3 regions of the Halomonas sp. AOP7-B1-5 genome follow, and region 2 is predicted to be linked to each of the others. Evidence: predicted binding sites of a transcription regulator. Region 2 holds the regulator's gene; each other region holds the start of a gene.
What was found. Region 2 encodes PhoB, which activates phosphate uptake and scavenging genes when phosphate is short. Its sites were predicted from a motif close to TGTCATANNNNTGTCANA; they were not measured.
Positions count from the first base shown of each region.

Region 1: a site for PhoB is predicted at 1,290-1,307, ahead of ACT3XD_RS03065 (bifunctional metallophosphatase/5'-nucleotidase). Genes of this name have one in related genera too.
Region 3: a site for PhoB is predicted at 1,232-1,249, ahead of ACT3XD_RS16285 (PA3496 family putative envelope integrity protein). Genes of this name have one in related genera too.

Region 1 is NZ_JBQTDC010000003.1:158,076-160,348, reverse strand. It holds gene ACT3XD_RS03065 (bifunctional metallophosphatase/5'-nucleotidase) at 1-1,235, opposite strand, end outside; gene ACT3XD_RS03060 (SDR family oxidoreductase) at 1,409-2,089, opposite strand.
Region 2 is NZ_JBQTDC010000006.1:954-3,226, forward strand. It holds gene phoR (phosphate regulon sensor histidine kinase PhoR) at 1-783, opposite strand, end outside; gene phoB (phosphate regulon transcriptional regulator PhoB) at 786-1,475, opposite strand; gene ubiA (4-hydroxybenzoate octaprenyltransferase) at 1,584-2,273, opposite strand, start outside.
Region 3 is NZ_JBQTDC010000040.1:17,064-19,336, forward strand. It holds gene ACT3XD_RS16280 (sodium-dependent transporter) at 1-845, shown strand, start outside; gene ACT3XD_RS16285 (PA3496 family putative envelope integrity protein) at 916-1,134, opposite strand; gene hexR (transcriptional regulator HexR) at 1,408-2,262, shown strand.

The DNA of each region.
Region 1 (2,273 bases), on a different contig from region 2:
AACGGCTGCACGGCAACCAGCTCACCCACACTCACATCACCCTGGGCGATGGGCTCACGAATACCGCCACTATTTTGAATGGCCAGCACGGTCTCCGGGTTCACTCGGCGGGCGGCAGCAAGCTGACCATCGGCGATCAGATTGCCAAGCGCCGTTTCATTGGCGCGCACGCTTTGTTCATCGCCATTGCCGTGGCGCGGGTTGGGAAGCTGCGTATTCAGGTGGGCGCCCACTTGGGTATCGCGCACTGCTTCAATTCGTGCGGTGTAAGGCTCAAGCATCTCAAGCGCTTGGGCATCGGGCTCGAAATCATCGGTGGTCAGCAGTTCGCCACTAGCATCCTGCACCACGCCTTCGCCATCAAAGGTGACCTGCATGACACCCAGGTACTTGCCGTACTCGTTCGCCTGGCCAATAACGGTGGGCGCTTTAGGCTCGCCCAAATCGTTTTCATCCACCGTAATGGGCGACTCCAAGCGCGTATGGCTGTGCCCACCGATGATCACGTCCACCCCTTCCACATGCTGGGCAAGCAACAGGTCGTTGCCCAGGCTCGGGTCGCTGTCAAAGCCCAGATGAGTAAGCGCGACGATCTTGTTAACGCCTTGGGCTTCAAACGCTTCCACCATCGCCTCGGCCGCCGCTCGGTAATCGCCAAGGGTGACGTTACCGGGGCTGGAGACGGTCTCGCTGCCTTGCGTGCTTAGTCCGAAAATACCGATTCGCTCGCCACCTTGCTCTACCACAATGCCGTCGTATAGGTGGCCAGGCTTAAGCTTATGTTCGGGCTCGGCGCTGATCGAATCACCGAGTAGATCGGCAAACTCGGGTGAGGTAGAGAAGTCGAGGTTCGCGCCTAGAATGGGGAAATCAGCGGCGGTGAATAAAGCCGCCAATGCTTGATGGCCCTCTTCCGGGTCGCCCAGGTCGAACTCATGGTTACCCGGCACGAATGCGTCATAGCCCATCAGGTTCATGAACTCGACGGCGTCCTGACCTTGGTATTCGGTGAAATAGAGCGTACCCGAAAAGATATCTCCCGCGTCCAGCAACAGGCCGTCACCGAAGCGCTCACGAGCTTCAGCCAGGGCGGTGATCAGTTGAGGGTAGCTGTCGGTACGCCCGTGCAGGTCGTTGGTGTGAAAAATGGTCAGCGTATAGGGCGCGGCATACGCCGTGGCGCTAAACAGCCCAGTCGCTATCCCTAGCGCAATACCGTGAGAAATAAAACGCATCAGCATGGTTCCTTTTATAAAGTGTTGTAGCAGAACGATAGCGTGCCCTAGACGCCTGACAAATGGATGACGGCGTTATCGCACACCACTGTAGCGCACTCATCTTACTTAGCGGTATGCGATGGCAAAATAGCCTACTTCCGCCTGTTGATAGAAAAACGTCTTACTCAACACTACCACGGCAGTAATTCCCCATTGCGGTGCCAAAAGCTGCCGCTATTTTCCTGCGTCAGCGTTTTGATACAGGCAGCAATGCCTGTGGCGGCTTCCTGAGGGCTGATCATCCCGCCGAAGTTAACCATGCGTGTTTTTACATAGCCTGGGTGTATTTGCGCCACGGCAATACCGCGTGGCTTAAGGTCCATAGCCAGGGATTTTCCAAACGCGTTTAGCGCCGCCTTGGATGCGCGGTAACCGTAGCGCCCACCGGAGTCGTTATCGGCAATCGATCCCATACGGCTGGTGATGTTGGCAATCTTACTGCCGTCCTGCATCAACGGTAGCAACGCTTCACATACCCGTAGGGGCGCATAGGCATTGATTTCCATCTGCTCACGGATGCTGTCGAAATCCAGCTGGTCTAACGATTCATCGCGCAAGAGGCCGGCGTTGTTGATCAATAAATCCAACCGTTGGCCATCAAGCGCCCGTGCCAAACGCTCAACATCCTCTGGCTTGGTGACATCGATGCCTTCAATAACGCGGTCAGCCACGCGCTCAAGCTCGTCTGATGATTGGCGGCAAACGCCGATCACCTGCCAATCTTCATCTCTGTAGTGGGCTGCCAGTGCCAGCCCGACGCCTCGGTTGGCGCCGGTAATCAGTACGGTGGGTGGTTGCAGTGTGTCTTCCACGTTGTGTTCTCCAAGCGCTGTTGGGGTAAATGCTGTTGGGATAAATGCTGTAGAGAAAAATAAAAGCCGCTGTCTATAAACGTAGCGTGCTGGCTTTGAAAGAGAAGCGCAAAACCCGTGCTTAACTTAGGTTTAAAACCAGAAACTGAGCTTGTACAAGCTCAAGGCGCTTAACTACCTTTGA
Region 2 (2,273 bases):
CAGCAGATCATTCACCAGATTTTGCATACGCTGGGTCTGCTCCTGCATCTTCTCAATACCCCGGCCTAAGCGGGGCGGAAGCTGGTCGGCCAGATCGCCATAGGTTTCCAGATAGCCCAGAAGAACGGTCAACGGAGTACGCAGTTCGTGGGAAACATTGGCGACGAAATCGCGGCGCATTTGCTCAAGGCGATGTAAACGGGTGATATCCCGCGCCATCACCAAGCGCTCATCGTCACCGTAGAGGGTAATCTGGTATTGCAGGACGCTACGCTCATCAATCGGCGAGGTCAGAGTTAACGGCTCGCTATAATTGCGTGCATTGAAGTAGCTGATAAAGTCTGGGTCGCGCAGTAGATTGGTGATGTGCTGACCACGATCATGCGCTGTCTGCAGGCCCAGCATCTTCGTTGCGGCGCTGTTCCACCACTCAAGATCACCGTGCCGGTCAAGCATGACTACGCTGTCGCGCATAGCCTCAGAGGATTCCTGAATGCGTGCCAGCGTCGCCCGTAATCGTCCCTGGGTGATACGCTGGCTTTTTTGATAGCGATAAAGACGATCAAGCAGATCCCCCCACATGCCACTGGCCGCGGGCGGTTCATTATGCGGATTGAGGGTGAGCCACTGAAAAAGCACGCGTAGCTGACGTAGATGGTAGAACAAGCAGACGGCCAATCCGGCCGACAACCCCAGCCCTGCCGAACCCAATAGCCATCCCAGGCAAACCCCAATGGTCGCTAACCAGGCAATGCGCCACAGCTCACGGCTCCACAGGCGCACAATTACACCCGGGCAGAGAAGCGATAACCGGTACCCCGTACCGTCTGGATCAGGTTCTGATGCACTTCGCCCAATGCTTTACGCAAGCGCCGTATATGGACATCCACGGTGCGCTCCTCAACGTAGACATTGCCGCCCCACACCTGATCGAGCAGTTGGCTGCGTGTGTAAGCCCGCTCCTGGTGGGTCATAAAGAACTGCAGCAGGCGGTATTCGGTAGGTCCCATTTCAAGCGCCTTACCGTGAGCGCTTACGCGGTGGCTAACCGGATCCAGCAGCAGGCCATTGATTTCGATCGGGTCTTCCACGCCGCGTGGCGTGGCGCGACGCAGTACGGCTTTCAGGCGTGCGACCAGCTCGCGCGGTGAAAAAGGTTTGGTAATGTAATCATCCGCCCCCGACTCAAGCCCCTGAATCTTATTATCCTCTTCGCCTTTGGCGGTGAGCATAATAATGGGCAGTTCAGCCGTCGCTTCTTCACGCTTTAGGCGTCTTGCCAGCTCAATACCGCTGGTGCCCGGCATCATCCAATCAAGCAGTAGCAAGTCGGGCTGATGGTCTACCACCAGCGCGTGGGCATCCTGGGCGTTATCCGCTTCAAGCACGCGATAGTCCGCCATTTCCAGCGCTACGGCGATCATCTCGCGGATAGACGCTTCATCATCGACAATCAAAACGGTCTTGGCGGTCATCCCAGGGCCTCACGGTGTTCAAAGAAGGAAATTCAATGACATCTCAGTGACAATAACACCATGACTTGATGACACTTATATGACAAGCATTAATCGCGCTGAGCAGGCTTAGCCCACAACCGGCCATTCGCTAAGCGCAATGCCTGCAAAAATGAGTAGCCCCGCCCAGTGGTTATTCAAAAATGCCTGGAAGCACGGGTCACGCTCACGATGACGAATCAGGCGCTGCTGATGGATAAATGTCGCCGCCATACCGGCAAGCCCCAGCCAGAAAAAGCCGCCTAACCCGACGCGCACGCCGACCCAGGCCAAAAGCGCGAGCGTGGCGATCTGCAACAAGCCAATGATCAGACGATCTGCGTCACCAAAAAGCACTGCCGTTGATTTAATGCCGATTTTCAAATCATCATCACGATCAACCATGGCGTACTGAGTATCGTAGGCCACCGTCCACAGCACGTTGGCAAAAAAAAGTAGCCAGGCATCTAGCGGTACATGCCCTAATACGGCGCCAAACGCCATGGGGATCGCCCAGGAAAAAGCCGCCCCGAGCACCACCTGAGGAAAGTGGGTGTAGCGCTTCATAAACGGATAAATAAACGCCAGTACGACCCCGCCCAGCGATAAGAGCACCGTAAACCAGTTGGTGAGCAGCACTAAAATAAACGCGACCGCCACTAGGCCGATAAACAGCAGCTGGGCTTCGGTTTCACTGATACGTCCGGTTGCCAGCGGGCGATTTTTGGTGCGCTTTACGTGGCCATCAAAATGCCGGTCGGCATAATCGTTCACCACACA
Region 3 (2,273 bases), on a different contig from region 2:
GCGGCGTGACTAAGGGGCTTGAAGCGGCGTCACGTATTCTGATGCCTGCGCTGGTGGTGCTGTTGTTAATTCTGGTCGGCTACGGCGTGGCGAGCGGCTACTTCGGTGAAGCGCTGAGCTTTATGTTCAGCCCTGACTGGGACGCGCTAGATGGCGGAGTTGTACTTGCAGCGATGGGCCAGGCTTTCTTCACGCTCTCGCTGGGTATGGGCATCATGATGGCGTATGGCTCTTACCTTGGTGAAGACGTCAACCTGATCAGCACTGCCCGTACCGTTATTATCCTGGATACGGCTATCGCCCTGCTCGCGGGTCTGGCGATCTTCCCGATCGTATTCGCCAATGGCTTAAGCGCCAGTGAAGGTCCAGGGCTGATTTTCGTAACGCTCCCCCTTGCCTTCGGCAATATGTCGGGCGGCACGATTTTAGGCTTGATGTTCTTCCTGCTGCTGACATTTGCCGCGCTGACATCGGCTATTTCGCTGCTTGAGCCGGTGGTTGAAACGCTGGAAGAGCGCACGCCCTTAAGCCGTACAGGATCAACGTTGGTAAGCGGTATTGCGGTGTGGGTATTGGGCGTGGCGGCGCTGCTGTCGTTTAACGTATGGTCCGATGTACTGCTCTTCGGCCTCAATATCTTCGACTTCCTCGACACCTTCACCAGCAAAATCTTGCTGCCGTTGACGGGTCTGGGCGCGATCATCTTCTTCTCGATCTGCCTGGATAAAGAAGAAGCGCGCAAGGAGCTGCGTTTGGATATCTACGATTTCACGCTGTGGAATCTACTCGCCAAATACGTGGCGCCACTCGGCGTGATCGTCGTCTTCCTGACGGGTCTCATTTAAGTAAACCAACATGGCGTGCCCCGCCAAACGGTGGGGCAGCACGCTAGTCAATAGCTAACGATCTATCCAGCTAGTGCAATTCGCCTTCTTGCCGCTCATCTTCTTCCGGCAGGGGGGCGATATCCCGATACAGTTTCTGAAATTCCCGATGTAGCTCAATCCCTCGACGAGCTCGTAAGTTGCGTTGAGCGGCACTTCGTTGACGCTGAGCATGTTCATCTACTTCCATGCTCATGAAAATATCCAGCAGTTCGCTCTTAACCGAGGTGATTCGTTCGACGTTTCTCATAATCGACGTGCCTCCAGGTGAATATGCCTTCGTCCACCTGCATCCGTGACGACTGTTAAATGATGCAGTGCGGCACTTCACTTATTACTATACCTTACTTGACAAAATGATGACGAAAGTTGACGAATTTGCTTAACGCCATTTAAACGCACGGCTAAGTCGGCGTTTCATTGCCCATTTATGCCGTCACTCAGGCATACTGTCGAAAATGCTGTTTAATACAGCAAAGCGCATGTAGTGAGACCAGCGCACTGGATAACCGAGGAGCTAAATGTGAGTCGCGCCCTGTTCGATGAGATGAGACGCCGCATGGAGCACTTTCGTCGCTCCGAACAAAAGGTAGCGCGGTTTGTGCTGCGTAATCCTGATGAGGTCATCCATATGCGGATTGTAGACCTCGCAACGGAAGCCGGCGTCAGCGAACCCACCGTGGTGCGCTTCTGCCGCGCCCTGGGCTGTAACGGCTTTCAGGATTTTAAGCTGCAGTTAGCGCAAATGCTGGCCTCTGGCAGCCAGTTTGCTCAGTTCTCGATGAACGATAGCGACTCCGTCGCTGAATTTTCTCACAGCATTTTCGACTCCACCGTTGGCACGCTACTTTCTGTACGTGACCGGCTGGATAACGACGCCTTGGGCCGCGCGGTGAATGCGCTGGCCATGGCCAATCGGGTCGAGTTTTACGGCTTTGGCGCCTCAGGCGCAGTCGCTTTTGATGCCCAGCACAAATTTTTCCGTTTGCAGATATCCACTTCCGCCTACGCTGATCCGCATATGCAGAATATGTCGGCCGTAACCCTTAAAGAGGGCGATGTGGTGGTGGCCATTTCACAGACGGGCCGCACCAAAGCGCTGGTGGCCAGCGTGCGTCTGGCCCGCGAAGCGGGTGCCACAGTGATTGGGCTGTGCCCTAGCGGTTCGCCCTTGGCGGAAGAAGTTAGCCTGCCGCTGTATATCGACGTTCATGAAGATACTGAAATCTACACGCCGTTGAGCTCGCGGATTGCCCACCTGGTGTTGATCGATGTATTAGCCGTGGGGGTTGCCAAAACCCGCGGGCCCAAACTGGCGGAACAGCTTAAAGCCGTGAAGAAAAGCCTGAATACGCTGCGCTACCCCGAAGACAACTAATTTTTGTCGCC